3 regions of the Chryseobacterium pyrolae genome follow, and region 3 is predicted to be linked to each of the others. Evidence: riboswitches for the same ligand, from Rfam matches in the RefSeq annotation. Region 3 holds a riboswitch; each other region holds the start of a gene.

Region 1 (4,677 bases), on a different contig from region 3:
ATTTATCGCCGTTATATTTATCGTTTGTTACATACATATTGTTGTTGGCAAAAGCCATGTAACGGGGATTATTAAGTTCAGCTGTAATTTGGCCAACCGCTTTAAAATTATAACGGTTTGCGATTTGGATTTTATTGGAATTATTCAGTAGCAAATAAGCATTTTCACCTTTGAAAGCAACCATCTGTAAAACATCACCTAATTTCGCTCCTCCGTTATTCAGTGCAAAAACATTGTCCTGTTTTAGGTTTAAGTCTGCACTTACAAACGTTACGTCTCCTTCAGGTTTTCCATAGGTACCTTCATTAGCAATCAAAAAACCATTGCCATAGAATATTTCCTGCTCATCATTATTATCATTGTTACACGATACAATGCCCATAAGAAGTGCAAAAGCAAAAAGAAAATTTAGAAATTTGTTCAGTTTCATAATATTTTTAAGTTTAAAAATTAATAGTTGCATACATACTGTAATTTCTCTTAGGCATCGGGTAAAGAGATACCGTCTGATAAACCGTATTGGTCACGTTGTTCACTTTAAATCCTAAAGTGTACTTCTTGAAAAGTGCGGCAGAAATTCCTGTATTCAAAATAAAATAGGGATCAATGGCTGTCGACCTTTGCTGGTCGGTAGTAGTATAGGTAAGGCCATTGAAAAGCCCTTGAGCATACACCTTTAAGAAAGAATATCCATACTCTATATTTCCGACAGCTTTGTGAATGGGAACATACATCCGCTGCAGTTGAGTGTCTTTATTGACTGATTTTGAATAGGAATAACCTGCATCCAGTTTCAAAGCGTGTTGTCCAAAGGTTTTATTCCAGCTAACCTGCGATTCCAAACCATAAGACTCTACTCTGGTCGTATTGAACGGTGCCCAATATCCGAAAGAGGTCGGAAGCCAGTTGATAAGATTTTTGATGTCCATGTAATAAGGACTTAATGTCACTTTAAAATCTCCAAAACTGAACTCATGGTTCATGTCAATATTGGTGGAAGTTTCAGGAAGTAAATCCAGATTTCCTCCCGGTTGCCAGTAGAGATCATTAAACGAGGGGAATCTGAAGTTTCTTGAAAAGTTGGCCCCGACATGATACCATTTTAAAGCATTCCACTTTCCTGAAAAAGAATAAAGAAGGGGAGAAGATATACCTTCTACAAAATCCTTCTTAATTCCGGCTTCAAAACGAAGATCTTTTTTGGCAAAATACCGGATTAAACCAGCTAAGGATCCCACATTTCTACTGATCACTCCCAATCCCGATTTATAACCTTCACCCTTATTCACCTGAAATTCTCCAATGGCGTTAACATTGATCTTTGGCGTGATGAAATAATTGAAATCATTTTTAAAAATATAATTCTTTCCCTCTGCACCACTTGCTTTAGGAAGATTAAGATTTGAAAAATACTGGAAATTATCCTGCGTATAAGCTGCTTTTAAGCTGTTTGAAAGATTGTTTTTTTGAATATCCCATGCGATCAGACTTCTTAAGGTCTGCGCGTTGTATTTGGTCCTGTTACCGTTGTCCTCAAAAATAGGATAGTGCTGTGATGCATCAAAGATCTGATTCTGCCAGGAAATGGTCTGGTGATCAGCAATTTTATAAGAAGCCCCAATGTTCACTGAAGTATTGAAATATCTTCCGTTAACATTATTGAATCCTGTATTTCCTACAACAAACTCAGGAACTTTATAATCATTTTGGCTCGTTAAATAGCTGCCTGAAACCTTCACACTTAACTTTTCATTACTGAAAGAAGCCTGTGCAAAATTATTATACGTATCAAAAGAAGCCACTTCCGAATAAACAGAACCTTTAAAACCCCTGTTGAAATCTAAAATATTGTTTAAATGAATACTTCCTCCGATAGCCCCACTACCATAAACAACACTTCCGCCACCAGCTTTTACATCGATCTGATCATATCCGAATACCGGAATATTATTCACATCTCCCTGTCCCAAAAAACTTGAATTAATGTTGATTCCGTTCCATACAAAAGCCGTTTGCTGGGCAGTTGTTCCACGGAATGATGGAGAAGAAACAGCACCACGGCCGTTTTCTTTGATGTAAATGGAAGACTGATAGCGTAAAAGTTCAGAAAGGTTCGTTGAGTTTTTCTCAATATCCTTTGGAGTAATCGTACGTACCGGATGAAAAAGTTTTACTTTGCTCATCTGGCTGTCGAAAATATAAATAGTGTCAACCGCCTTCTCCTGTCCCAAAAGAAAGCTGCCATAAGACGTACAAAGCAGTAATAAAGATCTTTTTATATCCATACAATTTTACTTTTCCTCCGAAAGCAATGTGTTTTTAGTTATAATTTTGGCAGGTCTCCTGACTTTCGCGTTCTGCACCTTCCCGTATGAACAGTGGTTTTTTTGCAGAAACTCTTAATGCGATTTACAGTTGCGGGGACAGTTTGGGTATTTCACCCAATTCCCTATTATTTCCAATACGCTGGAAACCAAAATTTTTGCAAAGATAACTTTTTAAATGTATTGCGCAAAAATGACAAAAAGTAAATAATGAATGGTGAATTCCGCTTCGCAAGGAAATTTTTTAAATGTATAATTATCAGTAACGGAAATGATACTATAAAAATTGAAAAATAGTTCTTTAAATTAACTATTCATCTGCAAAGCAAAATTGATAAAAAGCCTAAAAGTGAATAGTGAATCATCAATTTTGCTTCGCAATTGAATGGTAAGGATAAGCACCTTTAAAATTCATTTTTGACTTGCGAAGCAAAATTCACCATTGACAAAGCAGGCTCACTTTTCTCGGCTATAAAAACGTCGAATCAAAATAAAACGGAAGCAAATCCTTGATAGAATGTACCTTTACCACTTCATCATTCATACTTGAAAAATAAAGATCTATATTTTCGTTCTGTTTTGTTTCATATTCTATTAAACTCTGTCGGCAGGCTCCGCAAGGTGGAATTGGAGGATTTTTCTCGTGGAATTCCCTAGGACCTCCTACAACAAAGATCTTTTTTACTCTTACATCCGGAAAGTTGGCTGCCACCCAGAAAAGAGTTGTCCTTTCTGCGCATAATCCTGACGGATAAGCCGCGTTCTCCTGGTTGTTACCGGAATAAATTTCACCGTTTTCCAGCAAAACGGAACATCCCACAAGGAAATTAGAGTAGGGCGCATAAGCATTTTCACGGGCTTGTTTTGCTCTCTCAAATAATGTTTTTTCTATATCGTTCAGTTCACTGCTGTTTTTAAAGTGCTCGTAACTGATCTGTATGTCTTTTTTCATATATTAGTCAGGCTAAAAAGGGGGCCAAATTTACTTCTTTTTCATCAGTTGGACAATGTTTTTTTTGTTCACTATTAAATTGAAATTCAAAAAAATAAAATGCTATATACATCAATACAATTCCGAAATATAGAACTAAAAAACAGATGGGTAATGTCTCCCATGTGTATGTATTCATGCGAAAACGGGATCGCAAATGATTTCCATTTTGTGCATTACGGAAGCAGAGCGCAGGGCGGGACAGGTTTAATAATGGTAGAAGCTACCGGAGTAGAGCCAAGAGGAAGAATTACCAATCACTGCATGGGAATCTGGAATGATCAGCAGGCAGAAGAGCTGGGAAAAATTGTTGACTTTGTCCATTCCCGTTCAGAAAGTAAGATCGGAATTCAGCTGGCCCATGCCGGAAGAAAAGGTTCCACCTGGAATAATCTGCAGATTCCTCTTGAGGAAGGCTGGGAAACCATTGCTCCGAGCGCTATTCCTTATCATCCATCTGAGAGAATTCCACACGTTCTTACCGTGGAAGAAATCAAAGAACAGGTCCAGAATTTTAAAGAAGCAGCAAAAAGAGCCGTAAAAGCAGGTTTTGATATCATCGAAATTCATGGGGCGCACGGATATCTGATCCACCAGTTTTTATCACCACTTTCCAATATACGGACAGACGAGTACGGCGGAAGCTTTGAAAACAGAATCCGGTTCCTGCTGGAGATTGTAGATGGTGTCAACGAAGAACTTGATGAAAATACAGCCCTTTTTGTACGGATTTCCGGAACCGAATACGCTGAAAACGGATGGAATATCAATGACAGTGTTGAACTGGCCAAAGTTTTAAAAGAACATTCTGTAGATCTCGTAGATGTTTCAAGCGGAGGTAATATTCACGGAGCAAAAATATCCGTATTTGATGGTTATCAGGTTCCTTTTTCCTCTCAGGTTAGAAACGAAGCTGAAGTGAAAACCGGATCCGTAGGATTGATTACTACAACGGAACAGGCAGAAGAGATCCTGCAGAAAGGAGATGCAGATCTGATATTTGTAGCAAGAGCGATCTTAAGAAACCCATATATGGCGGTTCAGGGATCATTTGAGATGAAAGAAGAATGCTTTTTTCCTCATCAGTATACAAGAGCGAAAATTTCGTCATAAAACTCCGGGATGAAAATTGAAGACTTTATGCTGACCTGTCCCAGCAAGAAATTTCTGGGAGTTGAGTGCTTAGGATGCGGTGCCCAAAGAGCCATTATGCTCGTTTTTGAAGGAAAATTTTCAGAAGCTTTTCATTTGTATCCGGCTGTTTATACCGTGTTGCTGTTTTTTTTTACATTAGGTTTGAGTTTTGTAGATAAAAAAAGGAAGTACGGGCGTATGCTGATGATTATGGTGGTTGTAAATCTT
Region 2 (4,677 bases), on a different contig from region 3:
AGTAAATGTAATACCGCTTACTTCAGAAATGGTCTATGAAAGTCCTGTGGTATTCGGTGATTTTAATTTTGACGGGACCGAAGATGTCGCCATCAGAAACGGAAACGGAGGAAATTATGGGAGTGCTTCATATGATGTGTATGTCTTTAATTCGACACAGAATCAATTTGTCCCAAGTAAAGAACTTACCGAAATTGCCAGCAGCTATCAGGGAATGTTTGAAGTAGATTACGGACGCAGACGATTGATTACTTATGCAAGGTCCGGAGCTTCTTTACATTACACCTATGAATATCAGGTGATTCCTAATAAAGGGATAGATCTGGTGTATGAAAAAATTGGAGATGTAAGTGAAGAACCATCAAAAATAACCATAAAAGAGAAGATCAATAATAAATGGGTGGTTAAAAAATCATCTAAATAATAGTATAATAAGAAAGAAAATGAAGATACAAAAGGAGATCGATTTTATCCTGGCCGTAGATGCCCTGAAAAATGTACAGAGGAGAAATTACAATGCTGATGATTCCAGAAGGGAAAATACTGCCGAACATTCATGGCAGATCATTATTCTGGCACAGATTCTATATCCCTATGCTAAAAACCGCACAGATATTGATCTTTTAAGGGTAATCAGAATGCTGTCCATTCATGATCTGGTGGAGATTGAAGCAGGAGATACATTTTTATTTGATGAAGCTGCCATGGTTGGGAAATTCGAAAGAGAAAAAATTTCTGCACAGAAGATCTTCGGAATCCTGGATGAGCCTTTGCGTACAGAATTTTTTGAGCTATGGCTTGAATTTGAAGAAGAAAAAACTCCGGATGCTATTTTTGCCTGTTCCATTGACAGGATCATGCCGTTTATTCTAAACTCCCACACGTCAGGGAAAAGCTGGACAGAAGCCGGGGTTACCGAAAAACAGATCAGAAATATGCTGGAAAATGCCATTACAAGAGCATCTGATGAAATGGGAGAGGCTTTTGAAACATTGCTGAGCAGAAGTTTGGATACTGATAAGGTAGTTAGGTAATTTTACAGCGAAGCAAGACAGTGGTTTTTAAATCGCTGTTTTTTATAATAGTTTCGGGCGGCCAGAGGCCGCCCGAAACTATATGAGTTAGTGAATTTTATCTATTTTAGATGGTTACCTTAAGTTATTTAGAGGTCGACCTAAGAAACTGTAACGTTAAGAAAACTCTTATGTCTGAGTGCGGGACAAAGTATGATTCTTAATACAGATGGCTACCGCACGAGTTTTAGAGTTTTTAGAGAGCAGATTTCATTTTTAGTGGAAGTTTCTGGTCTTGAATTTTTGGTTCATTTTGCTTCAAGGCAAAAGAACAAATTAAAATAATTATAGTATAAAATGGTTTCGGGCGGCCAAAGGCCGCCCGAAACTTACCAATTATAGTATTCTGATTGGCTTTTTCTCTTCATCAATAGCCACAAAAGTAAAATCACCAACGATCGCTCTTTCTCTTTCATAAGAGTACATCTGCTCCGTATAGATCTCTACATTCACCTTCATACTTGTTTTTCCGACATAGGAAACCTTTCCGATAAGTTCCACAATGGTTCCTGCAGGGATTGGTTTTTTAAAATCGATTTTATCGCTGCTTACAGTTACCACTCTTTTTCTTGCAAAACGGGTTGCTGTGATAAAGGCTACTTCATCCATCAGCTGCATAGCTGTACCTCCGAAAAGAGTATCATAATGGTTAGTGGTGTTTGGGAAAACCGCTTTAAAAATTCTGGTTTCGGATGCTGCAATTCTTTCTTCTGTAGTCATATTTCATTATTAATTAATACGAAATGAAATAGATCAAAATAACAGAGCAGTGACAAGAATCATAGGAATTCCTGAAGCAGTCCATCAGATCAATAAACTTCAAATCGCGAAAGTTTCTTGTTTAAAGAAATAGGCAGGTCTCCTGACTTGTAACATCATTTATCTCCTTCCCGTGCCCTGCACAGTGGATCCTTGATAAAGACTTCAGTTACTTACAGTTGCGCGACAGTCCGTGATTTTCACACGGTTCCCTTTTAATCTGCGTTAAGCAGAACCAGTTTCTGTGATGAATAAGCGTTAAACTTTTTCAGGACAAAAATAAGAATATTACAGAGAAAAACGGCAATTATTCCGGACTATTATAAATAATCTGGCTCATCACCCTTCCTTCCTTGATGGTCCAAAGCGTGATATACCTGTTCTCACCGGAACCGTTAATCATATAAAGATAGATGTGATCGTTGTCAAGAGCGGTTACTCCGACATTGTTGAAATCCATAGTAGGCTGGAACATATTTTTAATAGCTTCCCTTACAAAAACAGAACCTCTTCCAGGTTGCTGAACCCGGATCGATTTGATCTCCGTCATGCCTTCCGGAAGTCCGTCCTTAATTCCCCAGGGTTTTACTTTATCAATCGTAAGGATCTTTCCGTCTGCATCTTTTTCCTGTTTTCTGTAGCCGGCATTCGACGGATAAACATCGATTACGACCTTGGTTCTTTGGGAAGTCGGTATTTTGGGATTACTGTTGTCTGTAAAAATAAGTGATTTTCCGTTTTTGGATTTAGAAGGGGTAAACTGGGGAAGCTGGTCGATAAAAGCAATACGACCTTTATTCACCATCCCTTCCTTCTCAAGATTTTCATATCTCACAAAAGGTTTTTCCTCATCTTGCTTTTCAGGATATTTGATCCAGATCCATTCTGTTTCTCCCGGAGCAGGCTTTACATAAACAAATACATCACCTTTACGCATCCGGATCTTGTCTACGATTTTTCTGTAGTCATCCTTGTGGACACGTACATTGGCGTAGCCTTCTTCAGCCTTTACAACACCGAAAGGAACTTTATTCTGTCCTTTCACAAATGCTAAGGAAAAAAGACTGAAAGCGGATAAGTACAATGCTCTGTTTACGGAAATCATTCTATGAAATTTTTTGATCCCTCAAATATATAAATTAAATGTTTTTTTGATCAGTAAAATGTAATGGTATTTGATTAAAATTGTCAATATACTCTCAAAAGCTTGTAAAACTCTTCATTGGGAGGCTGATGCCGATTATTTTTAAAACAATTTTAATTTTTCGGAAGATAATTAAATTGTTGCAGTTCTTTAAGGTCTTTCACCTTTCTCAAATGGGTGTCCGAGAGAAGATAAATATCATCAGCCATATTGAATAAAGTCATATAATTATGATCGGAGATGATCATTCCTTTATAGGGTACCTGGCTTTTAATGATCATTTCCAATTCATCAACGTTTTTAGGAGAAACACCGCTGAAAGGTTCATCCAGTAAAATAAATTCCGCATCTGAATAAGTAATGATCAGGGTTTCAATGATTTTTTTCTCACCGCCTGAAAGATTTCTTGGTGTTTCATTCAAAAAGGGCTGTATCATTTTTAGGTCGTAAAGCTTTTCCGCATTTTCTTGGGTACAGAATAGTGGGATGAGCTTCCTGATCTTACATTCTTTAGGGAGAAATGAAGAACGCTGAGGCAGATAAGCAATTTTATTTTTCCTGTCGGACAGGCTTTTAAGAATAGTATCATTCAATTTAATAAACTGCGTATCCCCTTTAATTGTTCCAAAGATGATCTCTAATAAAGTAGATTTTCCGCCACCAGCGGGGCCAAGAATTCCTGCTATTTTTCCAGTTTCACAGCCTAAATAGATATCCTGGAGAATCTTTCTTCCGCCGAAAGATTTGGTAACACTGTCGATGTGAAGTTTATTCATAAGAATCGGGTAATTACTTTAATAATTAAACTTAATGATCCCGTGAAACCCCACAAAAACCATTTTGAAAACCCAAAATTGGCGTAGAAAAAATATTCGCCTTTCAGCCTTATATCATAAATAAAAAAGTGGAGGAGAGGAAGAATGAGGAAAAAATATAGCCCAAGATTTTCAAAAGTAAATTGAGTACCGAAGCATAACAACAGAGAAAATAACACCGCAGGAATCATTAATTTTCTATAAAAAATCCAAAGGACAGTAAAGCTTTTATCCATGATCCAAAAATAACAAGAAAATTTGATCTGTATGCTTCAACATGCAATGTTTAGGAGTTAAAATAAAATAGCGCTGAACATTCAGCGCTATTTTTATAGGATTAAAAGGTATACCTCATTAAATTCTTTCAAGCTCATCCGCATTAATCGTGGTCTTAAAAGTTCCATAGTTGACGATCACTTTATTTTTAGAAATCTTTTCAATTGTTCCTACGCTGGTACTTCCGGGAATACGGACACGTTGTCCCTCTTTCATCCATACGGCGCGGTCGGTTTTACGTTTCTCCTCCATTTTTTCATTGGTTTCAGCGATCTTTTCAATCACATCATCCTTTTTGAGTTGCTGGGTGATCTTTCTTTTAACCACCTGAAGACGCTTAGTTTCGTCTTTATCAGCGCCAATTTTCCTGAATTTTTCCTGCTCAAGAATTTTCACAAAATCCTTGACAACATCTTTTCTCGATTTACCTTTTACGTAACTGTCGATGAATGTTTCAATTTTATTTCCAAACTGAAGCTTACGGTGTTCCTCCTCATACAGTTTTTGGAAATTGAACAGTTTCTGTTGCAGCTGCTCATTAAGCTTTTGAAGATTGTCACGTTTGTCTTCCACAGATTCCTTTCTTTCTGCAAGATCGGTTTTCAGCTTT
Region 3 (4,677 bases):
GCAGGCAAAAGTTTAGTTTTTTCATAATGTAAAGCTTACAACAAGTTTAAAATTTCTTCCGGGCATCGGATAATTCCTTACCACGTCATAATATTGATCAAGCACGTTATTGACCTCAAAACTGGCTTTGAACTGATGGGAATGCCAGTTGAATTTTTTCTGAACGGATAAATCATGGGTGTACCAGGGCTGTAGATAATTAGCCCGGATATTATTCAGCTGCGCATCATAACGCTCTCCTGTATACATAAAACTGTAATTGAAACTCCAGTCTTTGTAATCCGCCATCATGGTAAAGGTCGCAGCATGCCATGGCACGTAAGAGATCTGATCTCCGTAATAATCATCTTTTTTATCGGTATAATCTCCGGCCCGCTGATAGGTATAACTTACCAGAGGTTTCAGTTTAACTTTACTGATATCAAATTCAGCCTGAACATTCACGTCTGCACCAATAATTCTCACATCGCCTAAATTCGTCATCATCCACCTGAAGAGATTGTTGGTGGGAACAGCTACAATTTTGTTCTCCACTTCATTATAATACCCATCCACTTTCACATAAATACCTTTAAAAACTTTATGATCATAGAGTTTCTGATAGGTAAAACCTGCATCATACTGGTTGGTGTATTCTGGTTTCAGCATTACATTTCCGATCATTGTATAATACAGATCATTGAAAGTTGGCATCCTGAAAATTCTTTTGTAAAAAGCCCGTACTGTAAAATCTTTTGATTCAAATGGCTGATAGCTAAGGAAAGCAGAAGGTGTCCATTCCGTTTTGTCGGGAGATTTTGCATTCTTTTTTACGTTTTCATGTACGAAAGTTCCGAGAATACTTCCCAAAAATTTGAACCGGCTCCACTGATAGGTTGTCGCAAAAGCAACGAGCGATGTATAGCGGGTAGGATATGAAAAATCTGTCAGATCAGCATTCAGATTATTATACTGAAAATCAAAGCTGGCACTTACATCCCAGTCCTTACTGATGGAGTACATATTGGATGTAGAAAAATACAGTTCCCTCTGAATATAAGAATTATCTATCGGGAGAACAGTTGTGGCAATATTCACCGTATCTAAAAACCTGGTGTAGTCATAGGCAAATTTGGCTTTCACCTGAGTTTCAAATTTTGGAAACAGTTTTTTCCTGAAACTGGCCTGAACAAAATAATTTTCATCCAGCATCTGCTGACCTTTAGGTTTAAAATTATTGCTGACAATAGGTGTAGGAATTCCACGATCCGAAATATATCCGTAACCCCGTACATTCCAGCTTCCGTCATTAAGGGTACCGTTTATACTGGTTTCAAAACGTTTCGCACGGATGTAGGAGTCGTATCTTCTTGCAATGGTATCGTTGGCAATAGATCCGTCAGAATTTTTCTTTTCATATTTAAACTTATACAACCCGTCGCTCTGTACAAACTCTGAACTGAAACTTGCCGAAACTTTATCTGAAAGCTTCTGCTCTAAACGGAATGAAGGATTAAATAGACTGATGGAGCCTAACTTTAGCTTAAGGATCAAGTTTGTTTTTTGATCTCCTTTAAAAACCGGTGTTTTAGGCTGAAGATAAATGGATCCTGAAGATCCGAAATCCCTTGCAGGTTGAAAAATTTCACTTTTCTGACCATTGTACAAAGAGACAGATTCAATATCATCCAGTGAGAATTTACTCAGATCCACAATCCCGTTCTGAACATTTCCAAGCTGGATTCCATCATAGAAAACACCTACGTGCTGGCTTCCCATACTCCGGATATTCACCGTTTTCAGGCCACCCATTCCACCGTAATCTTTGATCTGAACTCCCGAAAAGTATCGTAAAGCATCAGCCACCGACTGACTGTTCAGCCTTTCAAGCTGCTCGCCGGAAAGGACCTGTGCAGGAAGAATTTCTTTAAAATCTTTTTTGTAAAGCTGAATAGGAAGAATGGTTTTCTCCCGGATCGTATCTCCGGATTGTGAGAATAGAAGTTGAGATGCCATCACAAATAATGTGATAACGCCTTTTTTAAACTGTGAAGCAGTACATTTTCTGACCATTAGCTCATTGAGAATAATATTGACGCTAATGGATATAAGATAGCAAAGATAAAGCGCAGCTATCACTGCACAAAATCATTGTTGTCCTAAGCTTTATTCCACGAAAGCATCAAACGTTCATCCTCTGGCAGGTCTTCTGACTTACTCCGTTTTTGAAATCCTTCCCATTAAAAAAAAACAGTGGATATACTCTTCAAAAACTTTGATGTGGAGCTTACAGCAGCGGGTCTGTCCCGGATTTTCACCGGATTCCCTTTTAAGTGCTTTTTACAGCGCACCAGATTGCGGCAAAGATAGAAAATTATTAATATATGCAATACGCGGCATAATAAATTAATTCCCAGCACTATGAAAACATTTTTAATAAAATCTGCGTACGTGATATTATGTTAAGCTTCATTTTTTTGCGCGAAGACTTTCTACGAAAAAACCTTATAGATTTTAGAAATCTATAAGGTTGATTAACAGTAAACAATTTTCAGTACTAATAACTGGCGGCTTCGGCAGCCTCAGCTAACACTACATTAAATTCCAAAATTGATAAAAACACTGAATCTGGATTTTGCTTCAATGTCACCTCCTGCTAAATTAGAATAGGCGGGCAGCATCACTTCCCCTCCTAAGCTGATTTTTTTATAAGAAGCCTCAAAACCAACCTTTCCATATAAAGCACTTCCTGCTGTGTTGGGCAGTACCTCATTAAACTGTTTGTTTTTATCATAGACCTCGCCCTGAAGTCCTGCTTTAGCAGAGAAAATAGTCTTTTCATTTCCTGCGAGCTGGTAAAAACCTGTTGCTGCATAATTCCATTGGTTTCCGAAGTGATACTTCTTTTTGTTTTCAGTCTTTACGGTGTAATCTGTATTAACCAGCACAGCCAGCTTATTCTTTTGAAATTTATAGTTTAAAGCGGCCTGATAATCCCAGCTTCCCGTTCCCAGCTGAAAACTGGGATTGACACCGGAAGCTCCTTTTTCATCAAATTTCCCCAAAGGAATTTTAACGCCCAAACCACCGTGGAGTTGGTGAAAATTATCTTTAGAATTGATGATCCGATAGATTCCCATCAGGTTCAGATCTCCGATTCCATTGATATTGATATCCCCTTGCATTGTTTTTTTCTCATGAAAATGAAACGGCAAGCTGGCGTATACACTCAATTTTTCAGTCACAGGAATCTTTCCCCATACCTGCAGGGTATTAAAATACTGGTCCTGAGTAAGATCTTTGACAAATAGATTCTCTTTGGCTTTATAATGCTGTGCAAAATATTTAATTCCAATAAACTGAGGATTTAGCAAAGACTCAAAACCGGAAGATCCGTTTCCTGCGGCACAACCACAAGCATCGCAATCATCAAGTATAATACTATTCATATGGTCTGCCATATAAAGACTATCGTTAATTGTTTTAGCCTGAAAAATCACTGATAAAACAAGGCTGAGTGTAAAAATTATTCTGTTTATGTTCCTCATGGTCATTCTGCAAATTTTGGATTAGAAATAAAGTTTTTATCGGACAAAGTTTTCAAAAAGGCGATGATAAATTGCTTTTCCTGAGTATTCATCGCAATTCCGATGTGCCCGTTCTGTTTCAATTGTGGATCAAGATTGGGATTGTCTTCTACGTTATCTGAATAGAAATTAAGAACGGCTTCCAACGTGTAGAATCTTCCGTCATGCATATACGGTGCGGTATATTCTACATTTCTCAGACTCGGTACACGAAATTTCATCCAATCCGCCTGATCAAGCGTTACCCGATAACGCCCGGCATCTTTGAACTGGGCATTGTGATACATTCCTGTATTTCTGAAACTCTCATCCGTAAATAATTCTCCGCTATGACAGGATGTACATTTCTGTTTAAAAAGAGCCATTCCTTGAGATTCTTCAGGGGTAAAAGTTTCTTTTCCCTGTTTTACTCTGTCGTATTTCGAGTCTGCAGAGATCATGCTTGCCATAAACTGCGATAGCGCTTTCAATATTCTTTCACCCGTCATATTTTCGTCACCGTAAGCTGCCATGAAGAGTTTTTTATACTTCGGATCATCCTTTAATTTAGAAATCACCTCTGGCATGGAGCTGTCCATTTCATTCACATCTGTGATCGGTATGATCGGCTGTTCGTTCAGATTATGAATGACACCATCCCACATATATCTCTTGAGGAATGCCATATTTTGAATCGGCGGTGCATTACGAATTCCTATTCTGTCATCCACTCCATGGCTCACAGTATGGCCATGGTGGGTAAAAGCATTTTCCTGAATATGACAGAATCCACAGGATATGGTATTATTTCTTGAAAGCTTTCCTTCATAAAATAATTTTCTACCCAGCTCTACTCCATTTTTAGTCACCGGATTACCGGATGCATCGAAAGTCATTTCAGGAAAGTAAGACGGAAACTGCAGCGAATAAGCTTCATCTTTTTCCAGCGGCTGGATGACCTCATCTGAACAAGACAGGCAACTCAAAAAAGTAATGACAACCCATATTGTTTTCAATAAAATCCTAATCATTGTGAACGTGATCTACTTTAAACATCGCTGTAAGATTATTCGTAACATCTACGAGATGCTGGCTGGAGCCCATCATCATATTATTTTCTGTAGTAAGAGAA

The links. A riboswitch is a leader RNA that binds a small molecule or an ion and turns the genes downstream of it on or off. The one in region 3 is predicted to bind cobalamin.
Region 1: it holds a riboswitch for cobalamin, as region 3 does, so the genes downstream of both, NZD88_RS19655 (TonB-dependent receptor plug domain-containing protein) here and NZD88_RS10270 (TonB-dependent receptor plug domain-containing protein) in region 3, are expected to answer to the same signal.
Region 2: it holds a riboswitch for cobalamin, as region 3 does, so the genes downstream of both, NZD88_RS00140 (acyl-CoA thioesterase) here and NZD88_RS10270 (TonB-dependent receptor plug domain-containing protein) in region 3, are expected to answer to the same signal.

What each region holds. Positions count from the first base shown of each region.
Region 1 is NZ_JANZQH010000012.1:77,878-82,554, reverse strand. Features, by position in the region: gene NZD88_RS19660 (YncE family protein) at 1-430, opposite strand, end outside; gene NZD88_RS19655 (TonB-dependent receptor plug domain-containing protein) at 444-2,285, opposite strand; cobalamin riboswitch at 2,317-2,493, opposite strand; gene NZD88_RS19650 (cytidine deaminase) at 2,794-3,276, opposite strand; gene namA (NADPH dehydrogenase NamA) at 3,376-4,428, shown strand; gene NZD88_RS19640 (DUF2752 domain-containing protein) at 4,438-4,677, shown strand, end outside.
Region 2 is NZ_JANZQH010000001.1:26,359-31,035, forward strand. Features, by position in the region: gene NZD88_RS00130 (FG-GAP repeat protein) at 1-424, shown strand, start outside; gene NZD88_RS00135 (HD domain-containing protein) at 444-1,034, shown strand; gene NZD88_RS00140 (acyl-CoA thioesterase) at 1,410-1,793, opposite strand; cobalamin riboswitch at 1,909-2,087, opposite strand; gene NZD88_RS00145 (hypothetical protein) at 2,140-2,937, opposite strand; gene NZD88_RS00150 (ATP-binding cassette domain-containing protein) at 3,090-3,752, opposite strand; gene NZD88_RS00155 (endonuclease MutS2) at 4,146-4,677, opposite strand, start outside.
Region 3 is NZ_JANZQH010000004.1:133,206-137,882, reverse strand. Features, by position in the region: gene NZD88_RS10275 (YncE family protein) at 1-25, opposite strand, end outside; gene NZD88_RS10270 (TonB-dependent receptor plug domain-containing protein) at 22-2,052, opposite strand; cobalamin riboswitch at 2,162-2,349, opposite strand; gene NZD88_RS10265 (transporter) at 2,577-3,428, opposite strand; gene NZD88_RS10260 (cytochrome-c peroxidase) at 3,530-4,576, opposite strand; gene NZD88_RS10255 (MbnP family protein) at 4,569-4,677, opposite strand, start outside.